Regions from separate parts of the Kitasatospora sp. NPDC059577 genome, predicted to be linked through region 1. Evidence: riboswitches for the same ligand, from Rfam matches in the RefSeq annotation. Region 1 holds a riboswitch; each other region holds the start of a gene.

The links. A riboswitch is a leader RNA that binds a small molecule or an ion and turns the genes downstream of it on or off. The one in region 1 is predicted to bind cobalamin.
Region 2: linked by a shared signal. The riboswitch ahead of ACFV0O_RS09170 (HoxN/HupN/NixA family nickel/cobalt transporter) and the one ahead of ACFV0O_RS01545 (CoA-acylating methylmalonate-semialdehyde dehydrogenase) in region 1 are both predicted to bind cobalamin.
Region 3: linked by a shared signal. The riboswitch ahead of ACFV0O_RS16915 (cobalamin biosynthesis protein) and the one ahead of ACFV0O_RS01545 (CoA-acylating methylmalonate-semialdehyde dehydrogenase) in region 1 are both predicted to bind cobalamin.

The regions. Positions count from the first base shown of each region.
Region 1 covers NZ_JBHWBZ010000001.1:320,732-330,544, reverse strand. The annotation lists gene ACFV0O_RS01570 (putative Ig domain-containing protein) at 1-1,823, shown strand, start outside; gene ACFV0O_RS01565 (enoyl-CoA hydratase) at 1,925-2,698, opposite strand; gene mmsB (3-hydroxyisobutyrate dehydrogenase) at 2,695-3,585, opposite strand; gene ACFV0O_RS01555 (enoyl-CoA hydratase/isomerase family protein) at 3,582-4,655, opposite strand; gene ACFV0O_RS01550 (acyl-CoA dehydrogenase family protein) at 4,655-5,803, opposite strand; gene ACFV0O_RS01545 (CoA-acylating methylmalonate-semialdehyde dehydrogenase) at 5,800-7,299, opposite strand; cobalamin riboswitch at 7,523-7,715, opposite strand; gene ACFV0O_RS01540 (OmpL47-type beta-barrel domain-containing protein) at 8,121-9,813, shown strand, end outside.
Region 2 covers NZ_JBHWBZ010000007.1:60,275-70,087, reverse strand. The annotation lists gene ACFV0O_RS09200 (M24 family metallopeptidase) at 1-305, opposite strand, end outside; partial or broken gene rpmF (50S ribosomal protein L32) at 429-602, opposite strand; gene ACFV0O_RS09190 (CobW family GTP-binding protein) at 711-1,895, opposite strand; gene rpsN (30S ribosomal protein S14) at 1,892-2,197, opposite strand; gene rpmB (50S ribosomal protein L28) at 2,197-2,433, opposite strand; gene rpmG (50S ribosomal protein L33) at 2,550-2,714, shown strand; gene ACFV0O_RS09170 (HoxN/HupN/NixA family nickel/cobalt transporter) at 2,786-3,901, opposite strand; cobalamin riboswitch at 3,933-4,147, opposite strand; gene ACFV0O_RS09165 (ArsR/SmtB family transcription factor) at 4,230-4,613, shown strand; gene ACFV0O_RS09160 (hypothetical protein) at 4,669-6,360, shown strand; gene ACFV0O_RS09155 (AAA family ATPase) at 6,507-8,498, opposite strand; gene ACFV0O_RS09150 (Fpg/Nei family DNA glycosylase) at 8,585-9,394, opposite strand; gene ACFV0O_RS09145 (AAA family ATPase) at 9,563-9,813, opposite strand, start outside.
Region 3 covers NZ_JBHWBZ010000018.1:58,884-68,696, forward strand. The annotation lists gene ACFV0O_RS16905 (putative cobaltochelatase) at 1-791, opposite strand, end outside; gene ACFV0O_RS16910 (cobyric acid synthase) at 838-2,352, opposite strand; gene ACFV0O_RS16915 (cobalamin biosynthesis protein) at 2,349-3,335, opposite strand; cobalamin riboswitch at 3,548-3,682, opposite strand; gene ACFV0O_RS16920 (XRE family transcriptional regulator) at 3,878-4,561, shown strand; gene ACFV0O_RS16925 (alpha/beta hydrolase family protein) at 4,806-5,918, shown strand; gene ACFV0O_RS16930 (hypothetical protein) at 6,513-7,838, shown strand; gene ACFV0O_RS16935 (CDP-alcohol phosphatidyltransferase family protein) at 7,956-8,834, opposite strand; gene ACFV0O_RS16940 (phosphatidylserine decarboxylase) at 8,821-9,513, opposite strand.

The sequences.
Region 1 (9,813 bases):
CCCACCCCGGCGAGATGGCCTGCCTCGCGCTCGCCCGCACCGACGTCGCCCAGCACCTCGCCCTGTCCCCCGACATCAACCCCTCCGGCCTGGGGCCCAGCGACCTCGCCTCCGCCTACAACCTCCCGGCCTCGGCCGGCGCCGGTGCCACCGTCGCCATCGTCGACGCCCAGGACGACCCGAACGCGGAGTCCGACCTCGCGACCTACCGCTCGCAGTACGGCCTGCCCGCGTGCACCACCGCCAACGGCTGCTTCAAGAAGGTCGACCAGCGCGGCGGCACCACCTACCCGACCGCCGACAGCGGCTGGGCCGGGGAGATCTCGCTCGACGTCGACATGGTCAGCGCCGTCTGCCCCAACTGCCACATCCTGCTGGTCGAGTCCGACGACGCCTCGATGGACAACCTGGGCGCCGCGGTCAACACCGCCGTCTCGATGGGCGCCAAGTACGTGTCCAACAGCTACGGCGGCGGCGAGGACTCCACCGACACGAGCTCCGACGCCAGCTACTTCAACCACCCCGGCGTCGCCATCACCGTCTCCTCCGGTGACTCCGGCTACGGCGTGGAGTACCCGGCCGCCTCCCAGTACGTCACCGCGGTCGGCGGCACCAGCCTCAGCCGCGCCTCCACCGCCCGCGGCTGGAGCGAGAAGGTGTGGGGCAGCACCGCGGGCGGCAACGGCGCCGGCTCCGGCTGCTCCGCCTACGACCCCAAGCCGAGCTGGCAGAAGGACACCGGCTGCGCCAAGCGCACCGTCGCCGACGTCTCCGCCGTCGCCGACCCGGCCACCGGCGTCGCGGTCTACCAGACCTACGGCGGCTCGGGCTGGAACGTCTACGGCGGCACCAGCGCCTCCTCCCCGATCATCGCCTCCGTCTACGCCCTGGCCGGCGCCCCGGCCGCCGGCACCACCCCGTCGTCCTACCCGTACGCCCACACCGGCTCGCTCTACGACGTGACCAGTGGCGCCAACGGCAGCTGCTCCCCGTCCTACCTGTGCACCGCGGCCGCCGGCTACGACGGCCCGACCGGCCTCGGCACCCCCAACGGCACCGCCGCCTTCACCAACGGCGGCACCGGCGGCGGCAACACCGTCACCGTGACCAACCCGGGCAGCCAGAGCACCGCCCAGGGCTCCGCGGTCAGCCTGCAGGTCCGCGCCACCGACTCGGCCTCCGGCCAGACCCTCACCTACGGCGCCACCGGCCTGCCCGCCGGACTGACCGTCGACACGGCCACCGGCCTGATCACCGGCACCGCGACCACCGCCGGCACCTCCACCGTGACCGTCACCGCCACCGACGGCACCGGCGCCAGCGGCTCCACCACCTTCGGCTGGACCGTCACCGGCAGCGGCGGCGGCACCTGCACCCCCGCCCAGGTGCTCGGCAACCCCGGTTTCGAGACCGGCAGCGCCGCCCCGTGGACGGCCAGCTCCGGCGTCGTCGACAACAGCTCCGGCCAGGCCGCCCACGGCGGCAGCTGGAAGGCCTGGCTCGACGGCTACGGCAGTACCCACACCGACACGCTCGCCCAGACCGTGGCGGTGCCGGCCGGCTGCAAGGCCGCCCTCAGCTTCTACCTGCACATCGACACCGCCGAGTCGGGCAGCACCGCGTACGACAAACTGACCGTCTCGGTGAACGGCACCACGCTGAAGACCTACTCCAACGTGGACGCCGCCGCCGGCTACCAGCTGCGCACCTTCGACCTGTCCGCCTACGCCGGGCAGAACGTCACCGTGAAGTTCACCGGCACCGAGGACAGCTCCCTCCAGACGAGCTTCGTCATCGACGACACCGCCCTCAACGTGTCCTGACCGTCGGGACGGTGGGGCCGCGGCAGCTCACTGCCGCGGCCCCGCCGCAGGTCCGCGTCGTTCGTCGTCCGTCAGCTCCTCGCCCCGCGACCCGTCGTCCGTCAGCGGTGGGTGAAGGACGGCGGCCGCTTCTCGGCGAAGGCCGCCATGCCCTCCTTCTGGTCCGCGGTCGCGAAGGCCGCGTGGAACAGCCGCCGTTCGAAGCGGACGCCCTCGGCGAGGGTGGTCTCGTACGAGCGGTTGACGCTCTCCTTGAGCATGATCGCCGCGGGGGTGGACATCGCGGCGACGGTCTCGGCGGTGGCCAGGGCCTCGGCGAGCAGCCGGTCGGCGGGGACGATGCGGGAGACCAGGCCGGCCCGCTCGGCCTCCTCGGCGCCCATCATCCGGCCGGTCAGGCACAGCTCCATCGCCTTCGCCTTGCCGACCGCCCGGGTGAGGCGCTGCGAGCCGCCGATGCCGGGGATGACGCCGAGCTTGATCTCCGGCTGCCCGAACTTCGCGGTGTCCGCCGCCAGCAGGACGTCGCACATCATCGCCAGCTCGCAGCCGCCACCCAGTGCATAGCCGGCGACGGCGGCGACGACGGGCTTGCGCAGGGCGGCGAAGCGGTCCCAGGCGGCGAACCAGTCGCCGAGGTAGGCGTCGACGAAGCCGAGGGACTGCATCTCCTTGATGTCGGCGCCGGCCGCGAAGGCCTTCTCCGAACCGGTGACCACCAGGCAGCCGATGTCCGGGTCCCGGTCGAACTCCGTTGCCGCGGAGACGACTTCGTTCATCAGGAGGGTGTTGAGCGCGTTCAGTGCCTTCGGGCGGTCGAGCGTGATCAGCCCGACCCGGCCCCGGCGTTCGACCAGGATCGTCTCGTACGTCATGCGGTGTCCTTCCTGAGGGTGGTGATGATGGCCGAGAAGTCCAGACCGCCGGCCCCGTCCTGGGCGAAGGCGGCGAACAACTCGGATGCCCGTCGGCCCAGCTCCGCCGGAACGGCGGAGGCGGCGGCCGCGTCGGCGGCGAGCCCGAGGTCCTTGGCCATCAGCGCGGCGGCGAACCCGGCCGCGTAGTCGCGGTTGGCCGGGCTGGTCGGGACCGGGCCGGGCACCGGGCAGTTGCCGGTCAATGCCCAGCACTGGCCGGAAGCGGTGGAGGCCACGTCGTAGAGCACCTGGTGGCTGAGACCGAGGCTCTCCCCCAGGACGAAGGCCTCGCTGACCGCGATCATGGAGACGCCGAGGATCATGTTGTTGCAGATCTTGGCGGCCTGCCCGGCTCCGGACGCTCCGCAGTGGACCACCCGGCGGCCCATGGCCGCGAGCACCGGTTCGGCCTCGGCGAAGTCGGTGTCATCGGCACCGACCATGAAGGTCAGGCTTGCCGCTTCGGCCCCCGCCACACCGCCGGAGACCGGGGCATCGACGGCCCGGTGCCCGGCGACCCGGGCGAGGTCGGCGGCCACCCGGGCGTCCCCGACCGCGATGGTGGAGCAGTCGATGAACAGCGCACCGGATGCCGCCTCGGTCAACTCACCGTAGGAGTCGAGGACATGGCGTCCGGTCGGCAGCATGGTGAGCACCACGTCGGCATCGCCGACCGCTTCGGCGGCGGAGACCGCGATCATCACTCCCTGCGCTGCGGCTTGCTCCCGGGCCGGGGCCGCGAGGTCGTAACCGGTCACCCGGTGCCCGGCCCTGACCAGGTTGGCGGCCATCGGGCCGCCCATGGTGCCCAGTCCGATGAATCCGATGCTCCGGGTGGCGGTCACCAGCGCTCCAGGGGTGTGGTGGTGGCGAGGCCGAGCTCCCCCGCGCCGCGCGGCGCGAAGTAGCGGGCCACGGCGGCGGGTTCGACGGCGCCCAGGGTGGCCGGGCTCCACTGTGGCGAACGGTCCTTGTCGATCACCTGGGCCCGGATCCCCTCGGCGAGGTCCGCTGTGGAGAGCGCCGCGCAGGAGGTGCGGTACTCCTGGTCCAGGACGGCCTCCAGCGGGCCGAGGGCGCGGGCCCGGCGCAGCGCCGTCAGCGTCGCCTTCACCGCGGTCGGGGAGTTGGCGGTGATCCGGTCGACGGCCTTCTTCGCCTCGGGTTCGCCGCTGGCGCGCAGCCGGTCCAGGATCTCCTCGACCGTACCGGCCGCGTAGCAGGCGTCGATCCACCCGCGTTGGTCGGCCAGCGAACCGGTCGGCGCGGGCTCGACGTGCCGTTCGAGGGCGTCGTGGACGGGCAGTTCGGCGAGGTCGTCCAGCAGGGCGGGCAGCCGCTCGGCGGGCAGGAAGTGGTCGGCGAGGCCGCACAGCAGCGCGTCGCCGGCGCCCACGGAGCCCGCGGTGAGGGCGAGGTGGGTGCCCAGCTCGCCCGGTGCGAGGGCGAGCAGGTAGGTGCCGCCCACGTCCGGGACGAAGCCGATGCCGGCCTCGGGCATGGCGACGCGCGTGCTCTCGGTGACGATCCGGACGTTCCCGTGGGCGGAGACGCCGACGCCGCCGCCCATCACGATGCCGCTCATGAGCGCGACGTAGGGCTTGGGGTAGCGGGCGATCCGGGCGTTGAGGCGGTACTCGTCGCGCCAGAACTCCTCGACGGCGCCCGGGTCGCCGCCGGTGGCGGCGCGGTGGATGGCGACGATGTCGCCGCCCGCGCAGAAGGCCCGGTCGCCGGCGCCGGTGACGACGACGGTGTCGACCCGGTCGTCGTCCTCCCAGGTGTCCAGGGCGTCGGAGATCGTCCGCACCATGCCGTGGGTGAGGGCGTTCAGGGCAGCCGGCCGGTTGAGGACGATCAGTCCGGCCCGGCCCTCGCGCTGGAGGATGACCTCGTCGAGGTCGGTGCCGGCCATCACGCGGCTCCGGTCAGGCCGCGGGCGACGATGACGCGCATGATCTCGTTGGTCCCTTCCAGGATCTGGTGCACCCGCAGGTCGCGGACGATCTTCTCGATGCCGTAGTCGGCCAGGTAGCCGTAACCGCCGTGCAGCTGGAGGGCCTGGTTGGCCACCTCGAAGCCGGTGTCGGTGGCGTAGCGCTTGGCCATCGCGCACAGCTGCGGCGCCCGGGGGTCGCCCCGGTCCAGCGCGCCGGCGGCCCGCCACAGCAGTGCCCGGGCGGCCTCCAACTCCGTTGCCATGTCGGCGAGTCGGAACTGCAGGGCCTGGGCGTGCAGCAGCCGGGTGCCGAACGCCTCGCGGTCCGCGAGGTAGCCGGTGGCCCGCTGCAGCGCGTCCTGCGCGCCGCCGAGGGAGCAGGCGGCGATGCCGAGGCGGCCGCCGTTGAGCCCGGTCATGGCGATCCGGAAGCCCTCGCCCTCGCCGCCGAGCAGGCGGTCGGCGGGCAGCCGGACCCCGTCCAGCAGCACCTGGCGGGTCGGCTGGGCGTTCCAGCCCATCTTCCGCTCGTTCGGCCCGAAGGAGACCCCGGGGTCGTCCCGTTCGACGACGAACGCGGACACCCCGCCGGGCCCCGGCCCTCCGGTACGGGCCATCACCAGGTAGACCTCGGCGGCCCCGGCCCCGGAGATGAACTGCTTGACGCCGTCCAGCACCCAGTGGTCGCCGTCGCGCACGGCCCGGGTGGTGATCGCGGCCGCGTCGGAGCCGGCACCGGGTTCGGTCAGGCAGTAGCTGGCGGGGGTCCCCATCGAGCAGAGACCCGTCAGCCACCGGCCGCGCTGGACGTCGTCGCCGTAGCGGTCGACCATCCAGGCGACCATGTTGTGGATGGACAGGTAGGCGGCGATCGACGGGCAGCCGGTCGCCAGCGCCTCGAACACGAGCACGCCGTCGGCGCGGGTGAGTCCGGAGCCGCCGGACTCCTCCCGGACGTACACGCCGGCCAGGCCCAGGTCGGCGGCCTTGCGCAGCACGTCCAGCGGGAAGTGCTTGGCCTGGTCCCACTCGACCGCGTTCGGCGCCAGGTGCTCCCGGGCGAAGGCCCGGGTGGTCTCGGCGACGGCGCGCTGGTCCTCGGTGAGGTCGTGCATCGCGCTCATCCCATCGTCGGCATCGTGAAGCTCGCGCCCTCCTTGACCCCGGAGGGCCAGCGCGAGGTGACGGTGCGGGTGCGGGTGTAGAAGCGGATCGCGTCCGGGCCGTGCTGGTTGAGGTCGCCGAAGCCGGAGCGCTTCCAGCCGCCGAAGGTGTGGTAGGCGATCGGCACCGGGATCGGCACGTTGACCCCGACCATGCCGGTGTTCACCCGGCGGGCGAAGTCCCGGGCGGTGTCGCCGTCCCGGGTGTAGATGGCCACGCCGTTGCCGAACTCGTGCTCGCTGGGCAGCCGCAGCGCCTCCTCGTAGTCCGCGGCACGCACCACGGTCAGCACCGGGCCGAAGATCTCCTCCCGGTAGATCCGCATGTCCGGCGTCACCCGGTCGAACAGCGAGGCACCGAGGAAGTAGCCGTCCTCGTGGCTCTCCAGGCGGAAGTCCCGTCCGTCCACGACGAGTTCGGCGCCCTCCTCGACCCCGAGGTCCAGGTAGCCGCGGACCCGGTCGAGCGCGTCGGCGCCGACCAGCGGGCCGAAGTCCGCCGCCGGGTCGTCCGAGCGGCCGACCCTGAGCGCGGTGATCCGCTCGACCAGCTTCGCCACCAGGGCGTCCGCGGTCTCCTCCCCCACCGGGACGGCCACCGAGATCGCCATGCAGCGCTCCCCGGCCGAGCCGTACCCGGCGCCGACCAGCGCGTCGGCGGCCTGGTCGAGGTCGGCGTCCGGCATCACGATCATGTGGTTCTTGGCGCCGCCGAAGCACTGCGCCCGTTTGCCGTGCGCGGCGGCCGTCGCGTACACGTACTGGGCGATCGGCGTGGAACCGACGAAGCCGACGGCCTGCACCCGTGGATCCTCCAGCAGGGTGTCCACGGCTTCCTTGCCACCGTTGACCACGTTGAGCACGCCCGGCGGCAGCCCGGCCTCCAGGAACAGTTCGGCGAGGCGCAGCGGCACCGACGGGTCCCGCTCGGAGGGCTTGAGGACGAAGGCGTTGCCGCAGGCCAGCGCGGGCGCCGCCTTCCACAGCGGGATCATCGCCGGGAAGTTGAACGGCGTGATGCCGGCGACCACGCCGAGCGGCTGGCGCATCGAGTACACGTCGATGCCGGTGCCGGCGTTGTCGCTGAACTCGCCCTTCAGCAGGTGCGGGATCCCGGCGGCGAACTCCACCACCTCCAGACCGCGTTGGAGGTCACCGTGGGCGTCGGCCACCGTCTTGCCGTGCTCGGCGGAGAGCAGCCGGGCCAGCTCCTCCTTCTCCCGCTCGACGAGCTGCAGGAAGCGCAGCAGCACCCGCGCCCGCCGCTGCGGGTTCCAGGCCGCCCACGCGGGCTGGGCCTGCGCGGCGTCGGCGATCACCGCCTCGACCTCGGCGCGGTCGGCCAACGGCACCCGGGCCTGCACCCGGCCGGTGTTGGGGTCGTACACGTCGCCGTACCGCCCGGACGAGCCGGGTGTGCGCTTGCCGGCGACGAAGTGCGTCAGTTCACGGACCATCGGTTCCTTCTCTCGACATGGGTGGGGAGAGGAGGAATGGAGGGGGCACCGCCGACACCGGCGACCGCGCGCACGGTTGTGCGCCGGCACGGTGTACGGCAGTTGACGGACCGTCAGAAGCGGGGCGCCCTGACGGTCGGCAGCACGGCAGCGGCACGGGAGCCTCGTCGGCACCCGTACGGATCAGCAGCCCGAGTCATGCGTGTCGTCTCCATCCTCGTGGAAAACACGAACCACCCGCGGCCGGTATCCTGACTCCCGGATCCACGCCCGCCCCCGGGCCTTCCCGGCTGGCTGCCAGTGGCCGTCTACCTGCGAGGACGAACTCCCCGGTCACAGTGGCGGGACCGTGCCGGACTCACACCGGCTTCCCTGACACCGCGGACCTGCCCTCGACCATATAGTTGGACGTCCTAGTAAGTCCAGAGCCCCGGCCGCGCGCCGCGCCCGCCCACCTGCCCGGCCGCCCGGCCGCCCGGCCGCCCGGCCGCCCGCGCCCAGCCGCGCGGGAGACGCCACCTCCGCCGTCACCCGGCCGGACCGAACCGTCTCGAAACGCCGACGGCAGTGGCTCCCCGATCGCCCGACCGCGTGAACCGATCCGGACCGAAGGCTTGTCTTCCGCCCCCGTTCGGTCCCCGTCCGGGTGCCCGGGGCCGGTGTCCGCCGGAAGGTGAGCGCGTGGGGCGGAGCGGACACGGCGACAGAAACACGGAGACATGAGACTCATGAGGTTCGATCGCGGCAGGCGCCCACGCTCCTGGCGAGCGCGAGCAGGCCGAACCCTGGCCGTCCTCGGCCTGGTACTGACAGGAACGGGCATGGGCTTCCACCCGGCGCCGGCCTCCGCCCTTGTCGCGGCGGACTTCCGCAGCACCTCGGTGGTCCTGACCAACAACAGCGACCTCCCGCTGATCCTGACCGACCACTACCTCCAGCACGGGTGCTGGGAGACCGAGCCACCGGCCCGGATCGAGCCGGGCAAGGTGGCGCTCTGGAAGTCGGTGTCCTGCGGGGCCGGAACGGGCACCGAGGGCTCGGCCTTCTACCGGATCGACAACGACAAGGGCCCCAACCTGCGCCTGCACTGGGACAACGCAGCCGTCGGCGGGCAGAGCTACGACGAGACGGTCCCGAACGGCTACGCGCTCTCCCGCGACGGCGGGGACGGCGACCACACCACCGTCAACTACGCCTTCGACTGCAACTCACGGATGTGCGACGGCATCCCCGACGACTGGAAGCTCCACGGCGTCGACATCGATCCGGGGGACGGCAGCCCGATGAAGCACATCGACCTGCCAGGCATGGGCGCCGACGTGAACCGGCCCGACATCTTCGTCCACCTCGACTGGATGGCGGACGACACTCCCGGCAACGTCCACAGCCACCAGCTGTCCGCCCAGGCGATCAAGAGGGTGGTCGACGCCTTCGCCAACGCGCCCTACCAGCGTCGAGGAGCCCCCGGACCGGGCATCAACCTGCACGTCGACGCCGGCCCGGACAGCATCCTCGACTTCTCCACCGGCCGGACCTGGGGAGCCCTGAGCCGGGCACGGCAGGTCGCCGAGGTCGACAACCTCGGCACGTTCAAAGGCGATTGCCCGAATCCGAGCAACCCGGACCCGGACAATGACGCGTGCAACTACGTGTGGGACGACTTCTACAAGATCAAGACGGCCCCCGGTGGCTTCGTCAGTGCCGGCCGTTCGCCGGTGTTCCACTACGCGCTCTCCGCTCACCTGCTCGCCCCCGGCAGCAGTTGGAACGGTTACGCTCCCCGCGGCGCCAGCGATTTCGTCCTCGCACTCGGCAACCAGCCGCACCACGTCGGCACCGAGGACGATCAAGCCGGCATCCTCATGCACGAACTCGGCCACAATCTGAGCCTGGATCACGGCGGAGGGGACGCCGTCAACTTCAAACCGCAGTACTTCAGCGTGATGAACTACTCGTACGGGTCGGGGATGACGAGCGGGCCCACCACGTACATCGACTACTCGCGGGTGGCGACCGGCCTCGACGAGAACCGGCTGGACGAGAACACCGTTCCTCCCACCGGAACCGTGCCCTACGGCATCCGTCGTTACTGCGCAGCGGTCAAGAAGTACGTCACCACCTCGACCAGCCTCAACTGGGTCGACTGGAACTGCGACGGCAACGTCGACCAGGTGCCCGTCCCCGCCGACGTCGACGGCGACGGCGCGATGACCTCGCTCGCCGGATACGACGACTGGGCGCATCTGAAGCTGACCGGCGGAGCGATCGGCCATCCCGGCATGCCGCCGCTCCCGGAGCCGGAGGCGGTCCGCGAATTCGACGACAACGTGGCCCGGCTGATGCAACCGCCGGACACCACTGCCCCGGTCACCACCGCCACCGCCGATCCGCCCCCGAACGACGCCGGGTGGAACAACACCGACGTCACCGTCACCCTCGGCGCGACCGACGACATCAGCGGCACGGCCAGGACCGAGTACGACATCGACGGGAACGGCTGGACGGGTTATGCGG
Region 2 (9,813 bases), on a different contig from region 1:
GCGAGGCCCTCGACCCCGAAGCTGCTCGCCGCGGCGGTGGCGGCCAGCGCGGTGTCCGCCCCGGCCGCCACCGGCAGCCGGGTCACGTCGGGGACGATCAGGTGCTCCCCCGTGTCGTCCGGCGGCAGGTCGTCGGGCAGCGCCAGCAGCGCCCGCTCCCTGGTCAGCAGCAGCGTCGCCCCGCAGGGCGCGCAGCCCGTCAGATACCGCACGTTCGCCGCCCGGGTGATCAGCGCCGCATCGGCCCCGGCCGCACTGCAGTGCTCCCTCACCCGCTCCCGCCGCCCCGCGTACGCATCCGCCATGCGTCGAGCCTACGAACCCCCGGCCCGAACCGCCCGCCGAGCACCCCCGACGGAACCCCCGGAGCCCCCGACGCGCCCCCGTACCACCACCGGTTTCCCGCCACCCGGCACGGGCCGCCGCCGCTACGCCTCCCCCGGGTCGATCAGCCCCCGGCGGTAGGCCGGGACCAGGTTCTGCGGCACGAGCAGCTCGCGGCCGTCGCTCGTGACCGGGACCGGCTTCGGGGGCGTCGCCCTTCACCGGGCGCGACGGTGCCGGGTGTTGCTGCGGGAGGTCCTGCGCTCGGGCACGGCCATCGGAAGCTCCTGGTCCTCGTGGTCGACGTCCTCGATGCCGGCCGCGTCCAGGGGGTCGGGCCGCTCCTTCGGCGGGGCTGTTCGTTTGCGCATGATGCCGGGGCTCCTTCAGTGGAGGGGGGCGAGCAGGTCCCGGAAGGCGTCGGGCAGGGTCTTCCAGCCGGCCTCACCGGCGATGAGTTCGACGTCGGTGAGCAGGCAGGAGTCGAGCAGCGCGGTGATCCCGTCGACGTCCAGCCCCTCTGCGGTGAAGCAGAGCTGCTGGACCCGGTCGCCGTGCAGCGGGTGCCAGTCGAGGGCGGCCGCCGCCCGCCGGGCGGGCGGGTAGAACTCCCAGGCCGCGTCGGACAGGGTGGCGAGCCAGGGCCCGCACTCCTCGACGGCGAGGTTGGCCCCGGCCGCGTCCCAGGCCAGCATCAGGTCCGGGCGGTTGGCCAGCCAGAAGCGGCCGCGGCTGCGCTGCGCCGCCGGGACGAGCTGGTGCAGCGCCTCGTGGAACCGCTCCGGGTGCAGCGGCCGGCGGCGTTCCCACACCAGGGTGGTGACGCCCGCCTCGTCGCGTTCCTGCGGCAGCAGGGCGATGGCCGGGTTGACCCGGTCGCGGGCGGCGGCGACGTCGAAGCCGCCGAGTGCGGCCCGGGTGAGGGCGCCGGTGCCGAGCCGGACGACCCGGGCGGTGGGGTGGAGCTGACGCAGCAGTGCGAGCCCCGGCGCGTGCGCCGTGGCTCGCGGAACGGCGAGGGTGCCGGCGTACTCGATCTGGTGGGCCAACGCTTCCGCACGGGTCCGCTCGTCCCGTTCGGCGGTGTGTTCGCCGTGTTCCGCCAGGTCGTCGGGGACGGAGAGTTCGCCGATCAGCCGGTCCGGAGCGACGGCGGTGACGACGCCCGCGAGTTCGACGGCGTCCGCGAGGCGCCGCCCGCCGGATTCTCCGCCGGCGATCACCTCGACGGCCGGGTGCGGGTCGCTGCCGCCCCACAGTTCGACGACGGCGAGCCCGTGGCGGCCTTCGTCGGCGATCCCCAGCAGCCGGGGCAGCAGGTCCTCGCGCAGGGCGCAGCACGGGCAGTCGTTCGTCAACGGCACGTCGTCCGCGTCGAACACCCCCCGGGCGTCGCGCAGTTCCCGGTGGACGAGGCCGAGCGAGGCGTCCCGCAGGTCGTGCCGCAGCACCACCGCCTCCACCGCGTCCGCGGTCAGCTCGTCGACGGCCGCGCGTCGTTCCTCGGCGTGCAGCCCGGCGACGACGACCACGGGCAGCTTGATCCGCTCCGGGGCGTCCACCGGGCTCACCGGCTCGCCTTCCGGACGCCCGGCAGGTGGCCGGCGTGGGCGTGCGCGCGCAGGTTGACCCGGGAGAGGCCGAAGGCGCGCAGGTAGCCGCGGGGGCGGCCGTCCACGGCGTCGCGGTTGCGGACCCGGGTCGGGCCGGCGTCGCGCGGCCGGCGGGCGAGTTCGGCCCGCGCGGCGGCGCGCTCGGCCGGGTCGGCGCCGGGGTGGGCGATGATCCGCTTGAGCTCGGCCCGGCGTTCGGCGTACCGGTCGACGACGGCGCGCCGCTGCTCGTTCTTGGCGATCTTGCTCTGCTCGGCCATCAGACCCTCTCCCCCCGGGCCCGGATCCGGGCGACGGCGGCTTCGATGCCGATCGTGTCGACGGTGCGGATGCCCTTGGCGCTCAGCGTGAGCCGCACGTACCGGCCCTCACCGGGCAGCCAGTAGCGCTTGCGCTGGACGTTGGGGTCGAAGCGGCGGCGGGTGCGGCGGTGCGAGTGCGAGATCGCGTTGCCGAAGCCGGGCCGGCGGCCGGTGAGCCGGCAGTGGGCGGACATGGGTGCTCCCTGGCGTCCGGGAATGATCGGGACGGCGCAAACGCTACACCAGATGAAAATGACTTCCATTTCGGTGTACGGTCTCGACCGAACACCCCGGACCCAGGAGGACACCCGTGGCCCGCAGCGAACTGCGCCCCGTCATCAAGCTCCGCTCCACCGCCGGCACCGGCTTCACGTACGTGACCCGCAAGAACCGCCGCAACGATCCGGACCGGATGGTCCTGCGCAAGTACGACCCGGTCGCGGGCCGGTACGTCGACTTCCGCGAGGAGCGCTGACCCCGCACGCACGAACGGCGCCTCCCCGAGTGGGGAGGCGCCGTTCGGCACCGCGCGGTGGGCCCCTGGGCTCACTGCTCCTGCGGCGTCCAGCGCTTCTCGACCTTGGCGAGCTTCCAGTACCCGATCGCCACCGCCCAGACCACCACGAACAGCCCCGCGATCGCGTAGCCGACGTTGTCCAGCGAGATCTCCGCGATCCAGCCGCTCACCGGGTCGGTCAGGTCGAACTTCTCGTGCAGCACGCCGACCAGCTCGATGGTGCCGATGATGAAGGCCACCGCGATCGACAGCCCCGTGATGGTCAGGTTGTAGTACACCTTCCGCACCGGGTTGGAGAAGGCCCACTGGTACGCGAAGTTCATGAACGTCCCGTCCAGGGTGTCGAACAGGCTCATCCCGGCCGCGAACAGCAGCGGCAGGCAGACGATCGCGTACCAGGGCAGCCCGGCGGCCGCGCCCGAACCCGCCATCACCATCAGGGTGACCTCGGTGGCGGTGTCGAAGCCCAGGCCCAGCACCATGCCGACCGGGAACATCTGCCCGGGGCGGGTGATCGAACGGGTCGCCCGGTTCAGCACCCGGGCCATGAAGCCGCGGGAGTCGAGGTGCGCCTCCAGCTCCGCCTCGTCGTACTGCCCGGCCCGCATCGCGCGGAACACCTTGACGATGCCGAGCAGCGCCGCCAGGTTGAGCGCGCCGATCAGGTAGAGGAACACCCCGGAGGTGGTCGTCCCGACCACGCCGAGCCACTTGTGGGTGGTCGACTCGTCGTCCATCAGCGTGTTCGCCAGCTGGGCGCCGCCCGCCACCAGGGCGGCCATGATGACCACCATCGAGGAGTGCCCCAGCGCGAACCAGAATCCCACCGAGACCGGCCGCTTGCCGTCCGCCATCAGCTTGCGGGTGGTGTTGTCGATCACCGCGATGTGGTCGGCGTCGAACGCGTGCCGCATCCCGAGGGTGTACGCGGTGATGCCCAGGCCCACCCCGAAGACCTGGGTGCCGACCGCGTACCGCTCGGGCGCCACCAGGAACACGAGCGTCCCGAAGGCCACCACGTGCATGGCCAGGATCACCCCCATCAACCCGGCCGTACGGACGGTGTCCTCGCGTTTCCACCGGAAGGCGGGCAACACGGACGGCGCCGCTTTCGCGTCCGCCGCGGCGGTTTCGGGCAGGGTCATCTCAGGATCACGCTCCAACACCTCGTGGAATCACTTCGTGAAGTGCCGTGGCCGGTCTCCTGGCTTACGGGACATCCGGGTCCGCCTTCCCGAGTGCGCGAGGCACCCAGTGGCTTCGTGGACACGGACCGAATTCCGTCGAGGACGAAGGAACTCACCCGATCACAGTGGCGAGGGCCGCTCCGGACTGGGACCCCTGAGGGTCCGTCACCGGTCTTCCCGAGCACCACGGCGGGCTACACCGTAGGGGTCGCGCCCCGACCCATGCAAGGCTGCGCACCTGCGCAGGTGTCCAGGATCACAGGCCCCCGCCTGCAAGAATGTCCGCATGCATCTCGTACCGGCCGACCGCGCGGGCCACCGCACCATCGACGGGCACCGGGTCTGCGAGGCCATCGCCGCGATCGGCGACACCGCGCACGTCCGGTCCTGGGCCGAGCGCTTCTCCCTGCTCGCCGACCCCGGACGGCTCGCCCTGCTGCTCGCCCTGCACCGGGCCGGCCCGCTCGCCGTCACCGACCTCGCGGTCGCCACCGGCATGCGCGACCCCGCCGTCTCCCAGGCCCTGCGGCTGCTCCGCACGGCCGGCGTCGTCACCGGCGACAAGGACGGCCGCGTGGTGCGCTACCGGCTCGTGGACGAGGACATGCGCCCCCTCCTCGACGAATGCGCCGCCGGCGAGCACCACGAGCCCACCGCCGCCGCGGGCTGACCGACACTCGGGGAACAGCCGTCGGGCCGGGCCACCGGATGAGTACGATCATGGTGTGCCGTCCCACCCCCACGCCTGGCCCGCCGACCGCTGGAACACCCGACCGGTCAGGGCACGCGTGCTGGCGGTCGCCCGCACCCTCACCTCCGCCACCCGCGTCCTCGACGTCCTCACCCTCCTCAACCCGGACGGCATCGCCCGGTACTTCACCGTCAACCCCGGCTCCGCCTTCGCCGACCGCGCCCTGGACGACTACCTGCACGGCCTGCCCGGCTTCACCGTGCTCGACTGGCAGGACGCCCTCCGGCACCACTTCGACCTCGCCGTCGCCTGCGCCGTCCACTCCTCCATGCACCACCTGGACGCCCGGCTCGTCGTCCTCCCGCACGGCGCCGGCTACAACCGCCTGGTGACCGAGTCCACCGGCGACACGACCAGCTCCGCAGGCCTCTCGCGCAACGAACTCACCCACGGCGGAGAGGTGTTCGTGGACGTCCTCGGCCTCTCCCACCCCGAACAGCTGGACCGCCTGCGGACCTCCTGCCCCGAAGCGCTGGACGTCGCCCGGGTCGTCGGCGACCCGTGCCTCGACCGGATGCTGCGCAGCCTGCGCTCCCGGGACGCCTACCGGGCCGCGCTCGGCGCCGTCGACGGCCGACGGCTCGTCGTCGTCAACTCCACCTGGAGCGAGCACTCGTTATTCGGCCGCCGCCCCGACCTGCCCCAGCGGCTGGTCCGCCGGCTGCCCGCCGACGAGTACACGGTCGCCGTCGTCCTGCACCCCAACATCTGGAGCCGGCACGACCCCGAGGCGCTGCTCGACACCGCCCGCCGGATGGGCCTGCGGCTGATCCCGCCGCACCAGGGCTGGCAGGCCGCGCTGGTCGCCGCCGACTGCCTGATCGGCGACCACGGCTCGGTATCCGTCTACGGCGCCGCGCTGGAACGACCCACCGTGCTCGTCGCCACCGGCGCCGCCGAACTCGACCCGCGCTCCCCCGGCTACGCCTTCGGCCAGACCGCCCCCGTGCTCGACCCCGACGGCGACCTCGCCGCCCAACTCGCCCGGGCCCTGCGGGAGCAAGACCCGGACACCCTGCGCCCGCTCACCGACCGCTCGCTGAGCCGGCGCGGCCGGTCCGCCGCGCTGCTGCGCCCCCTGCTCTACTCCTTCCTGGAGCACCTGGACGAACCCGGGGACGAACCGCTCCTGCCGCCCTACCCCAAGCCCGTCCCGCACCCCGGCACCACCGACGGACCCACCGCGTACGACGTCGAGGGCGGGAGCGAGGGCACCGAGGTCAGTCTGCGGCGCTACCCCGTCGACCCGGCCGACCACACCCCGCGCGGCTTCCACGCGCTCACCGACGAACACCCGGGCGACGCCCTGCGCTACACCGCGGAGGTGCTGGCCCGCACCGAGGTCCACGCCGAACTCCCCGCTCCCCGCTGGCTCGCCGACTCGGCCGCGGAACTCCCCGGCCTCGCCGTCGCGGTGGCCGCGCTCGGCCCGGCCCGGCACCTGCTCCGGCTGCGCAGCGGTCTGCTGCTGGAGGCCCGCGCCGAACCGGACTGGGGCGGCCCCGACCCGGGCATCGACCCGCTGCTGCTCGGCTCCGCCGTGGCCTGCTGGCTCGCCGACGGCGGCGACCCGGCCGAACTCCCCCGACAGGGACTCACCGTCCGCACCGGCGAGCACCGCACCCGGCTCTCGTTCAGCACCGCGCCCCAGGGCCCGCCTCCCTAGGGTCCGTCCGCACGCTCCCGTCCGCTCACTCCCGTCGTCACGCTCCCGTCGTCCGCCCGGAGGGCGGCCGGGCGGCGTTGGGGTGCGTGCGTCGCAAGCCGAAGGCCGGGGAGCGTCGCCCCGCAGTCGCGGTGTGAGGACGGACCCTAGAGCTGACCCGCCAGTTCCCGCAGCCGGGCCCGGCTGCGCCCGGCCAACTCGGCATCGCCCAGCTCCTCCGCCAGGGCCACCAACAGGGTGTGCGCCTGCGCCTCCTTCACGTACTGGCTCCGCTCCCCGGCCCGCCGGGCGCAGTCACCGGCGTGCACGACGGCGAGGTCCGGTCGCCCCAGCGCGCGGTGGGCCCGGGCGCGGACCAGCGGCAGTTTCATCAGCATGTCGTGGTCGTCGGTGTCCGCGGCCCGCGCGCCGGCGCGGTCCAGGACGTCCAGCGCCTCCGGGGCGCGGCCGTCGGCGATCAGCGCCTGTGCCAGGTTGTAGCTCTGGACGATCTCACCGTGGTCGTCGCCCCGGTTCTCCGCCAGGGCCAGCGTGAACCGCTCCACCGCGTCGCCGGGGCGGCCGTCGGCCAGGCACAGCAGGCCGTCCGTCTCGTGCAGTACGCCCACCACGCGGCGGTCCGCCACCAGCGGCAGCTGCTCCGCGGCCAGCGCCAACTGCTCGGCGGCGAGCCGGTACTCCTTGCGCTCGAAGTGGGCGCGGGCGAGCTGGTTGCGCATCCGGACCACGGCGGCCGGCTGGTTGTCCCACTGGGCCGACTCGACGCCGAGCCGGTGGGTGGCGATCCAGTCCTCGTAGAGCTTGCGGCCGTGGTACAGCGGCCAGAGCGACTCACAGAGCCGCCACACCTCGCCGTGCCACCGCTGCCGGGCGGCCTCCTCCACCACGGCGCGCAGGTTGGCCCGTTCGGCGTGCAGCCACTCCAGGGCGGCCGCGCCGGAGGCGAACCCGGGCAGCTCCTCGCCGCTCTCCTCCTGCAGTCGCAGCCTGGCCCCCATCGCCCGGTCGGCCAGTGCGGCCCGGCCCCGGTAGTAGGCCACCACCCGGGCGAGGAGTTCCGTCCGGCCGGGCAGCTCCCGGGTACGGCCGTAGGCGTGCAGCCGCACCACGTCGTGGGCGCGGAAGCGCGTTTCGACGTCGTCGTCCATCACCTCGTCGAGCAGGTGGACGGCGCGCAGTTCCTGCAGCGCCGCCCCGGCCCGCTCGACACCCGCCGCACCCGCCGACTCGGCCGACACGAAGGGGCCGGGGTGCACGCCGATCAGCCGGTAGAGCGCCCGGCCGTGCGGCGACAACCGCTCGTGGACCAGGTCGTAGGTCGGGCCGAGGTCGTTCTCCTCGTCGTCCAGCATGGCCAACCTGCCCTCCCGGTCGTGCAGTTCGGCCACCACCCGGCCGACCGGCAGGTGGTCGCGGTCCAGCAGCTGGCTGCCGACGGCGTTCAGCGCCAGCGGCAGCCCGCCGCACAGCTCGACCAGCGCCGCCAACTCCCCGTCGGTGCCCCGCCCGGAACCCAGCCAGGCCCGGACCAGATCGGCACCGGCCGTCGCGCTCAGCGGACCGAGCTGTCGCACCTCGGCGCCGTCGGTGCGCAGCGCGGGCAGCCGCCGCCGGCTCGCGACCACCACCAGTCCGGTCGACGGGAGCAGGGCGCGCACCTCGGCGGCGTGCTCGACGTTGTCCAGGAAGAACAGGCACCGGCGCTCGGCGGTGACCGTGCGGAACATCGTGAATCGCTCCGCCTCCACCGCCGGGGGCTCCGTCCCGAGGGCGCGCAGGAAGCCGGCCAGCAGCGAGGGGAGGTCCACCCCGCCCTGGTGCCGGTAGGCCAGGAGGTCCGCGTAGAGGTCCCCGCCCGGGAAGCGCGCCCGGTGCTCCTCGGCGAACTTGGCGATCAGTTCGGTCTTCCCGACCCCGCCGAGCCCGGTGAACACCACGATCCCCAGCCCGCCGGCCTCGACCCGGCCCGACGCCGCGGTCAGCGCGGCGAGTTCCGGCTCCCGGTTGACGAAGGGCCCGTGCGGGGGCCGGACCTGACGAGGCCTCGGCGGCGGTTCGGCCTGGTGGAGGTGCACCGAGCCGATGGTGTCGGCCTGCACCACGTGGCCACCCACCGTTCCTGACACGGTGTTGGTCACCCGCCGATGCTCCATCTGCCCGCTCCCTCCGGCCGGTCGGCCCCAGCCTACGGGCTGGGCTCCGGCCCGGAGGGCGGATCGGGGTCTCAGGCTGCCTGGCAGGTCGGGCACCAGAAGAGGTTGCGCGCGGCGTGCTCCTCGGTCCGCACGTCCGTGCCGCAGACGTGGCAGGGCATCGCCGCCCGCCGGTAGACGTACACCTCGCCACCGTGGTCGTCCACGCGGGGCGGGCGCCCCATCGCCTCCGGGGTGTGTTCGGGACGGACGGTGTCGATCCGGCCGACCGCGACGCCCTCGTGCATCAGGGCGACCAGGTCGAACCAGACGGCGTCCCATTCCTTCCGGGTGAGGTCGCGCCCGGCCCGGTGCGGGTCGATGCCGTGGCGGAACAGCACCTCGGCCCGGTAGACGTTGCCCACCCCGGCGAGCACCTTCTGGTCCATCAGCAGCGCGGCGACCGTCGTGCGGCTGGCCGCGATCCGGCGCCAGGCGGCCTCCGGGTCGGCGTCGGCGCGCAGCGGGTCGGGGCCGAGGCGGGCCGCGACCGCGGCCTTCCGGTCGTCGGCCACGAGGGCGCAGGTGTTGGGACCGCGCAGGTCGGCGTAGCCGTCCTCGCCCTCCAGTCGCAGCCGCACCAGGCCGACCGGCGCGGGCGCCGGGCCGGCGCCGAAGGTGAAGCCTCCGTAGAGCCCGAGGTGGACGTGCACCCAGGCGCCTTCCTCGAAGCCGAGGAAGAGGTGCTTGCCGATCGCCTCGGCACCGGTGAGCAGCTGCCCGTCGATCACCTTGGCCTCGTCGGCGAACCGGCCCTGCGGGCTGGAGACCCGGACGGGGCGTCCGCCGAAGGCCTTCCGGTTCTCGGCGGCGAGGCGGTGGATGATGTGGCCTTCCGGCACGGGCGTCAGCTCCCCGGGTTCGACAGGACGGGCCGCTGGGCGGGCCCGAGGACGCCTCCATCATCGCAGTCGGCACCGACACGCCCGCGGCCGCCCGAGTCGGCAGGCGACGGGGAGGCGGGGCGGGGGGTGACGGGGGGGGCGGCCGGGCGGGGGCTGTCGGCCGGGTCAGCGGACCGGCATGCCCGTCAGCCGGGCCAGGATCACACGGTCCAGCTCGGCGGCCGTCCCGGCGACGTCCAGGTACGAGTTGTCGATGATCGGCAGCCCGGAGTTGTACCAGCCGGCCATCCGCCCGTGGATGCGCGCCACTTCCTCGTCGCCGAGGCGCCGGTTCCCGCTGCGCCGGGCGTTGCGGCCCAGCACCGAGTCCAGGCTGGGCAGCAGGACGACCGGGATCATGCCGGGGCCGATGTGCC
Region 3 (9,813 bases), on a different contig from region 1:
GTGATCTGACGCAGCGCCACATCGGTCAGTGCGACCTCGGGCAGCAGTTCCCGTGCGGCGGTGATGCGTTCGGCGAGTGCCGTCTCCTCCTCGGCGAACCGCGCGGCGAACCCGGCCGGGTCCGCGTCGTAGGCGAGGCGGCGCCGGACCACGTCGGCGCGCTCGGCCGGGTCGCGGGTGGCGGCGATCTCGACGGTCAGGCCGAACCGGTCGAGCAGCTGCGGCCGCAGCTCGCCCTCCTCCGGGTTCATCGTGCCGACCAGCAGGAACCGGGCCGCGTGCCGCACCGACACGCCCTCGCGCTCGACGTACGAACGGCCCATCGCGGCGGCGTCCAGCAGCAGGTCCACCACGTGGTCCTGGAGGAGGTTCACCTCGTCGATGTAGAGCACGCCGCGGTGCGCCTTGGCGAGCAGCCCGGGCTCGTACGCCTTGACGCCCTCGGCCAGCGCGCGCTCCAGGTCGAGCGAGCCGACGATCCGGTCCTCGGCCACGCCGACCGGCAACTCGACCAGCTGGGCGAGCCGTTCGTGGCTGCCGGCGTCCGCGTGCGGCCCGTCCGGGCACTGCGGGTCGGGCGCGGACGGGTCGCAGGCGAAGCGGCAGCCGGTCACGGCGGCGATGGACGGCAGCAGGCCGGCCAGCGCGCGCACCATGGTCGACTTCGCGGTGCCCTTCTCACCACGCACCAGCACGCCGCCCACGGCGGGGGAGACCGCGTTCAGCAGCAGCCCGAGCCGCAGGTCGGCCATGCCGACGATCGCGGTGAACGGATAGCGGACGTCACTCATGCCGTACCCCACTCCTGTCGTGCCCGGTTCTGCGGTCGTACCCGGCTCATGCGTCACTCCCAGGTGCCCCGGGCGCCAGGAACGGCAGCGATCCGGCCGCCGGCACCCCGCCCTCGATCAGCTTCCACAGCGCGTCGGTGTCCGCGTGTTCCTCGATCAGGTCGCCCAGCCGGTCCAGCCGGGCCTCGCGCGCCGCGGCGAAGGAGGTGTCCGGCGCCGGGACGAACGCCCGGCCCGCCAACGCGGCGACCTCGCGCAGGAGTTCGCGGCGGAAGCCGTCGTTCTCCAGCGCGCCGTGCCAGGTCGTGCCCCAGACCGAGCCCACCCGGCAGCCGTCCAGGAAGGCGACGCCCCCCTCGACCGCGACCACGCCGTGGTGGATCTCGTAGCCTTCGACCCGGTGCCCGTACGCCTCGCCGACCGGCCGCGCCAGCACCTTCTCGACGCCGAACCGCACGTACGTCGGCAGCAGGCCGAGCCCGTCGACGGCACCCGCCTTGGACTCCACCTCGTCGACGATCCCGCGCGCCAGCATCTGGTAGCCGCCGCACACCCCGAGGACGGGCAGTCCGGCCGCCGCCCGCGCCTTCAGCGCCGGCTCCAGGCCGCGCTCGCGCAGCCAGGCGAGGTCCGCCACGGTGGCCCGGGTGCCGGGCAGCACCACCAGATCGGCGTCGGCCAGTTCCTCCGGCCTGGTCGCCCAGCGGACCAGCACGCCCGGCTCCTGCGCCAGCGCGTCCAGGTCGGTGAAGTTGGACAGCCGGGGGAAGCGCACCACGGCGACCCGCAGCACGTCCGCGCCGAGCGGGCCGCGCCCGTCCACCCGGTCCACCACCGTCGACAGGTCCAGCGAGTCCTCGGCGTCCAGCCACAGGCCGGGCAGCATCGGCAGGGTGCCCAGCACCGGACGGCCGGTCAGCTCGTGCAGCATCTCCAGCCCGGGTGCCAGCAGCCGCGCGTCGCCGCGGAACTTGTTGACGAACCAGCCGGCCACGTGCCGCTGGTCCTCCGCCGACAGCAGCGCCAGCGTCCCGTACATCGCCGCGAACACGCCGCCCCGGTCGATGTCCCCGACCACCACCACGGGCAGCCCGGCGGCCGTCGCCAGGCCCATGTTGGCGATGTCGCGGTCGCGCAGGTTGATCTCGGCAGGCGAACCGGCGCCTTCGCAGACCACCACCTCGTAGCGGCGGCGCAGATCGGCGAGGCACTCCAGGGCGCGCTCCAGCAGGACGGGCTTGCGCTCGCGGTAGTCCAGCGCGCCGACCTCGGCGACCGGCCGGCCCAGCAGCACCACCTGGCTGCGGCCGTCCGCGCCGGGCTTCAGCAGCACCGGGTTCATCGCCGCCTCCGGCTCCACCCGGGCGGCCTGCGCCTGCATCGCCTGGGCGCGGCCGATCTCGGCACCGTCGGCGGTGACGAAGGAGTTCAGCGACATGTTCTGCGCCTTGAACGGCGCGACCCGCACGCCCTGGCGGGCCAGCCAGCGGCAGATGCCGGCCGTCACCACGCTCTTGCCCGCGTCCGAGGTCGTCCCCGCGACCAGCAGCGCGTTCGTCATGCCCTTCCCCTCTTCCCCAGGAGCGCGCGCAGCAGGACGTGCCCCGCGACCGTCGTACCCAGCGCCAGCGCGCCCACCCGCCGCGAGAGCGCGCAGGCCCGCTCGATGTCGTCCACCGTCACCGGGCGCAGCTCCGCGCCCAGCACCGGCCGGTGCTCCACCCGCTCGCCGTACTGCAGTGTGCCGCCCAGCCGGACGCCCACCGCGCCGGCGAACGCCGACTCGGCCTGGCCCGCGTTCGGGCTCGGGTGCGCGGAGCCGTCGCGGCGCCAGACCTGCCAGGCCGTCCGGGGCTGCGGGGCGGCGGCCACCGTCAGCAGCGCGGTCAGCCGGGCGCCCGGCCAGCCGGCCACGTCGTCCAGCCGGGCCGAGGCCCAGCCGAACCGGGCGTGCCGCGGCGAGCGGTGGCCCACCATGGCGTCCAGGGTGTTCACCGCCCGGAAGGCCAGCAGCCCGGGCGTGCCCGCGAGGGCGCCCCAGGTCAGCGCGTTCACCACGGCGTCGGCGGTGTTCTCGGCCACCGACTCGACCACCGCGCGGGCGATCTGCTGCTCGTCGAGCGCGCTCGGGTCCCGCCCGCACAGGTGCGGCAGCCGCTCCCGTGCGGCCCGCAGGTCGCCGGCCTTCAGCGAGCGGCCGATGGCGCGGGCCTCCCGGGTCAGCGAGGTGCCGCCGAGCACCGTCCAGGTGGCGGCCGCCGCGAGGGCCGCCCGGCCCGTCGGGCGTCGGCCCACCGTACGGTCCAGGGCGAGCGTGCCCGCCGCGACCGCGCCCACGCACAGCGCCGTGTACCCGGCCCCGGCGGCCCGGTCGTCGCGCCACAGGCGCCGCTCCAGCCGGGTCGCGGCACTGCCGAACACGGCCACCGGGTGGCCCCGGCGCGGGTCGCCGTAGCGGGCGTCGGCGGCGTAGCCCGCGACGGCGCCCAGCGCGAACAGGGCGGCGCGGGCGAGCGGACGACCGGTCAGGGGGCGGCGGGTCATCGGCTGCACGTCGGAAGGCCGGGTATCGGAAGAGCGCGTGCGAGGAGGCCGGTCGCGTGAACACCCTGCGCCGGAAGGCCGGTCGCGTGAACCCCCTGCGCCGGAAGGCCGTGCCCGGGACGGCAGCTCGGAGTGCGGCGGGGCGGGGCAGCCTGCATCGCGTGCGTGTCCTCACTCAGGGTCCGCGCCCTGGATCGACGTAGCGGGGGCGAGAGTCTCCTGGCTTCCGGGTCGGACGCACCCCCGGGGCCTTCCAGCGGCTTCTGACGGCCCGCCGTGGCGATGATTCCGAGCGTGCTCCCCGGTGACAGTGGCGGGACCGCGCCGGACTCGCACCGGCTTCCTCTCCATGCCTCCGATTGGCCCCAGGATCCCATCACGCGGCCGAACCGGGAGTCAACCGAGGTCACGGAGGGGTTGGTCACACGGGACACCGGCTGACAGCCTGTGGGATCGCCCAGCGCGGCGGGCCCCCGGGACCGGTCGCTTCGTGCGTTCGGGTGCTGGGGCCTCGCCCCGGTCCGCCCCTACCGTTCGGTGGCATGCGTCGCAGAAAGCCCCCCGCCGCCCCGCCCCCGGTGCCGTTCTCGCCCTCGGCCGCCCGCGCCCACCGGGCCGGTCTCGGCCTGACCCCCGAGCAGGTCGCCGAGGGCATGGCCGCGCACGGCGTCCGGCTGCTGCCCGCCCACGTCCTCGCCTGGGAGAGCGGCGAGCTGCGTCCCGGTGAGGGCGAGTTCATCGCCCTCGCCCGCGCCCTGTGGTGCCGGGCCGCCCAGCTGATGGACGGCCGCCCGGTCCGGCTGCGGGACCACCGGCTGGCCCGCGAACTCGGCCAGGCCGCCGTCGCGGACCGCACCGGCACCACCCTCGACGCCTACCGGGAGGCCGAACTGACCGGTCACTGGGACGGCGACGAGGAGCAGACCCGGTCCCTCGCCGAGGTCCTCGGCCTGGGCCTGCCCGACCTCGTCCGGGCCACCGGCCGCGAGGAGGCCCTCGACCACCTGCTCCGCCAGTGCGTCACCGGCCGCTGGCAGCCCCACCTGCGCGCCCTCGCCCGCATCGTCCCGGCTCCCGCCGAGACCCTGGCCGACGCCGTCGAGGCCCTCCACCAGGAGCACCACGTCCCCTCCCACTGGGGCGCCGGCGCCCGCGCCGCGCCGCCCCCCGCGATCGACGCCCTCGCGTCCCGCTTCTGGCGCCTCCTCGACGCCGACGCGCTCTGACTCCCGGCCCCTCCGGAAATCCCGGCCCCTCTGGAACCCCCCCGCCCCTCTGGAATCCCCCGCCCCTCTCGAACCCCCTGACCCGCTGACTCCCCGCCCCCTGACTCCCCGACCCGCTCCGGCCCGTGCCCGAGTGACCCGGACGGCCCAGCCCGGTGGCCGGGCGGGCGGGGCCCCGGTGGACTGGTGTACGAGCACCGTCCGGCCCGAGAGCAACAGCGAGAGCAACAGAGCGGGGAACGATATGCGCTGGGGAACCGCCGCCGTCGTGGCGGCCGCCGCCGTCGGAGCCGGCGCTGCCGTGCTGGTGGTCGGCCGCCGGGCCTCCGAGCGGATGGTCCGCCCGGTGACCACCGTTCAGGAGTCCGGGCCGCTCCTCGTCCGGAGCCTCGGCGCCGGGCGGATCACCTTCACCGGCAGCCCCGAGAGCCGGCAGCCCGGCCGGTGGGCCGTGGAGTGGGGCGACGACGGGCACGCGGTGGTCGAGGAGGTCCTGCACAGCGACGGGGCGGGCGTCACCCGGCGGCTGGTCCGCGCGGACCGGGGCACCCTCGTCCCCGGCACCGAGGTCCGCTTCACGCCCCGCGTCCACCTCGGCGACCCGATGCGGGCCCTCGGCCTCGCCTACACGGAGACCACCGCGGACGGCGAGCTCGGCCCGCTCCCCGTCTGGCACCTCGACGGCAAGCGCGGCACCTGGGTGATCCTGGTGCACGGCCCGGAGGCCGACCGCCAGCAGACCCTGCCGGTGCTGCCCGTCCTGGACCGCCTCGGGCTGCCCGCCCTCGCCGTCACCTACCGCGGCGACGCCGGCGCGCCCGCCTCGCCGGACGGGTACAGCCACTTCGGCGAGACCGAGTGGCGCGACGTCGAGGCGGCGGTACGGCTGGCGCTCGACAGCGGCGCGGGCCGGGTGATCCTCTACGGCTGGTCCGTCGGCGCGACGACGGTCCTGCAGACCGCGGCCCGTTCGGCCTGGGCGCACGCCATCAGCGGCCTGATCCTCGACTCGCCGGTGCTCGACCTGTCGGCGACCGCCCGCCGGGACGCCGAGCGCCTGGGCTTCCGGGGCGCCGCCGCCGGGCTCGGGGCCCTCGCCGCCGAGGGCCGCACCGGCGTCGACCTCGCCGACTTCTCCCGCATCGCGGAGGGCGCCGACCTGCGCGTCCCCACGCTCGTCCTGCACAGCCCCGCCGACCGGGTGTCCCCGTTCCGCAGCGCCGAACGCCTCGCCGCCGCCCGCCCGGACGTGGTCGGCCTCCAGCCCTTCCCCGGCGCCGACCACGGCACCCTCTGGAACTCCGACCCCGACCGGTACACGGAACTCCTCCGCCGCTGGCTGACCCCTCTCCTCTGACGGCCGCCGCGGGCCGCGGGCCCGGGCCCGCCCCGGCCGGGAGCCGGAAGTCGGACCGGTCGACTTCCTGCTCGCCGGGATCGGCCCGGCCCGCCCGCCATCCGTCCGGATCCGGGCTGGACAGTCCCGCCGGACGCCGACGGCGCCGGTGGTGCCGTCGGCGGCGGACGTCCAGCCAGGGGCACACATTTTCCCCGACCGGTCGGTCGGTCCCTCACGTTCCGTAGTCACTCGAACGGGACCAGCGACCGGCGCGGCTCACCTGGCATGGGCAGGCCACACGTTTCCGGCCAGGCGGTTTGCCTCTGTTGCCCGATCTTGCGGAGGTGCCGCCGCCGCTCCTCCGGTCGTACGGACAACCGGATGTGACAGAAGGCCGGTACAAGGGGAAGACTGCTCGACGTGACGTCTCGGAATCCGCGCGACCGTGATGCCCCGCTCCCGCCTCCGATCGGTACCGGTGCGACGGTGACCCGTCTCCCCGGTACGGCCCACCGGCCAGCCGGTGGAAGGCCGAGCGGGGCGGCCGTACCCCGCAACGGCGTACCCCGGCGACGAGGGCCCGCTCCGGCGCCCGGGCGCGGCCGGGTTCCCGTGCCGGAGGGCTTCCCCGCGCCGGCCGAGCTGGCGCCGCTGGCCCGCCGGATGCTGGTGGACGCCGTCCGGATCGCCCGCTGGGCCGGCGAGCTGGAGGAGGTCGACAAGCGCGGCGAGCTGCTGCCGGACGACGCCCGCGCGGCCGGCCGGGCGCTGGCCATGACGGTCGGCGCCGCCTCCAAGGCCTGGGGCCAGGCGCTCCTGGTGGGCCTGGTGGAGGCCCGGGAGACCGGGGCCGCCCCGGGCTGGCGCCTGCACGCCTGGGAGCACGACGACGAGGCCGTGGTGCGCGGCTGGTCGGCGCTGTTCGACGCCTGGACGCTGCTCGCCCCGGTGCCGCCCGCCGCGCTGCGCGGGGTGTTCGCCGTGCTGGCCGGGCAGGCCGTGGACCAGGCCCCGCAGCTGCTCTCCTTCCTGCACCTGGTGGACGGCCCGGTGGCCGAGAGCGAGCTGCTGGAGCTGCTGCGCCGCGGCCTGGACGAGCGCCGGGTCGGTGGCGGCCCGGGCGGCCCCGGCCTGTCGCCGGTGCCGCACGCCGCCTCGGCGGTGTCGGCGGTCCGCGGCACCTGCCGGGAGCCGCAGATCGACACCCCGGCCTCGCCGTCGGACGTGGCCGCCGTCCTGGACTGGATGCTGGACGGCCTGGCGGCCGTGGGCGCCCTGACGCGCAGCAACGACGCCGCCGAGCTGTCGCCGCTCGGCCACTGGGCGGTGCGGGCGAAGCTGGAGGAGATCTGCACGGTCGCGCAGACCGCGGCCGGGCACATCGAGCAGAGCGCCTTCGAGCTGCTGAACGCCTGCGCCGACTACTCGCCGGGCCCGGCCCGCGCCGAGTACCGCGCCTGGGTCGCGGCCCGTCCGGCGGACCGGGCGGTGGCCGAGTTGCTGGACGCGGCGCAGGGCGACGACGCGCTGGTGCGCGGGCTGGCCTTCGAGGCGCTGCGGGTGGCCGGCGGACCGGCCGAGCAGGCGGTCCGGGCCGCGGTGGACGAGCCGGTGCTGCGCCCGTACGCGCTGCTGTGGCTGGCCGAGCGCGCGGACGAGGGGGTCTCCCCGGCGGACGTGCTGGGCGCGGACGACGCGGCCTGGCTCTGGGTGGACACGGCGGCGGCGGTGCTGGACCACGGCGAGACGGAGCTGCTGGTGGGCCACGTGGAGGGCGCCTCGGCGGGCGACCCGGTGCGGCTGTTCGCCCGGGCCCGGCAGTCCGGGCACCCGCGGGCGGCCTCGGTGCTGACGGCGGTGTCGAGCGTGCACCCGGACCCGGCCGTGGCCCGGGCGGCCCGGCGCTCGGCCTTCAGCGTCCACACCGGCGGCGCGTAGCCGCCCCCGGCCGCCGGAACGACGCGCGGCCACCCGGGGACCCCCGGAACGGCACATGACGAAGGGCCCGGAACCGATCGGTTCCGGGCCCTTCGTCATGGAGACGGACGAGCGGTCTCAGCCGAGCCGCGACTCCGCCCGCCGGGCGCGGACGTCGCCGACCTTCTGGCCCACCTTGCGGCGGATGACCAGCAGCGGCGCCATGGCCGCGAGGGTGATCTGGGCGAAGGCGCCGACGTGCATGAGCGCGTCGCCGCCGGGCAGGCCGGTGGCCCAGGCCGCCAGGCAGCCGATGGAGACCACGATCCAGCAGAGCGTGGCGGTGGCCAGCAGCCCCTGCGGCTTCGGGTACTCGATCCGGCTGACCATCAGGTACGCGGCGCCCATGATGGCGAGCAGGCCGGGCAGGAACGGCGGGTCGAGCAGCACGATGGCGATGACCGTCATCGCGCCCATCGGGCAGGGCATGCCCTGGAACACCCCGGGTCGCATCTTCACGGCCGAGAAGCGGGCCAGCCGCAGGACGACCGCGAGCAGCACGGTGATCGCGATGAGCGCCGAGAGCTTGCTGTTGGAGCCCTGGGAGACCATGCCCCAGACCGCGACGAAGTAGGCCGGCGCGATGCCGAAGCTGATCAGGTCGGCCAGGTTGTCCAGTTCCGCTCCGAGGGCGGAGGAGCGCAGCTTGCGCGCCACCAGGCCGTCGAAGAGGTCGCACATCGAGCCGATCAGCAGCAGCGTCACCGCGGTGGCGGCGCTGTGCCGGTCCGGAGCGGCGTCCGGGTTGGTGATGTGCGGGACGAGGACCCCGGTGGTGATCGAGTAGATCGCCAGGAAGCCGCAGACGGCGTTCCCCAGGGTCAGGAAGTCGGCGGTGGACAGGTGCTGGGGAGAGCGCGGGGCGCGCAGCTCGCGGTCGCGCGCCCAGCGGCGGCGGCGCAGGGCCGTCTCCTCGTCGTCCAGGCCGACGATTGTCTCAGGATCAGTCACGGTCAAGGCGCGTCACCCCGGCTGTGGTCTTCTGGCCGACCTCGACGCCGACCTCGACGCCGGCCGGCAGGTAGGTGTCGACCCGGGACCCGAACCGGATCAGACCGATCCGGTCGCCCTGCTCGACCTTGGTTCCGGCGGCCACGTACGGCACGATGCGGCGGGCCACGGCCCCCGCGATCTGGACCATCTCGATGTCGCCGAGCTCGGTGTCGAAGTGCCAGACGACCCGCTCGTTCTGGTCGCTGTCCTTGTTGAACGCGGGGACGAAGCCGCCCGCGACGTGCTCGACCGACGTCACCGTGCCCGGCAGGGGCGCGCGGTTGACGTGGACGTTGAGCGGGCTCATGAAGATCGCGACCCGGGTGCGGCCGTCCGGCCAGGCGTCGATGCTCTGCACCACGCCGTCGGCGGGGGAGATCACTCTGCCGGTGCCGACCTCACGCTCGGGGTCGCGGAAGAACCACAGCATGCCCGCGCTGAGCGCACAGGCGGGTACCGCCGCCAGGGCCCACTTGCCGCTGCGCCGGGTGAGGGCGGTGGTCACGGCGGCCGTGGCGAGAGTGGGGACGAACCAGGGGGTGGCTCCGCGCGCGATGGTCACGCGGGGTCGCCGACCGGCCGTCGTGGGTGCGAGGGCATCGCGGTCCGTGACGGAGTTGTGAGGGGACGGGCTGATGGGCATCGAAGACCTTTGTCGCGGGGGAACATGGCCGCTGGACGGGGGCCACCGCGGGATCGGTAATAGAGGGACGGCTTGCTGTCCCGGTGGATGCTATCGGGAGCACACGGTGGGTGGGCAACCCGCCTGCTCGTTCATGTGTCCGGTGGGAGCGCGTGTGCGCGTCCCACCTCTACGACCGTAGCTCGCCCCGGTCCGGTTCCCAAGGGACCTGACAGGGCTGGTGAGACTTGTCTCAACGGGTTCGCCGACGGAACCCCGCGGGGGAAACGGCCGTGGCGGCCGGAAGCGGGTGTGCGGAAG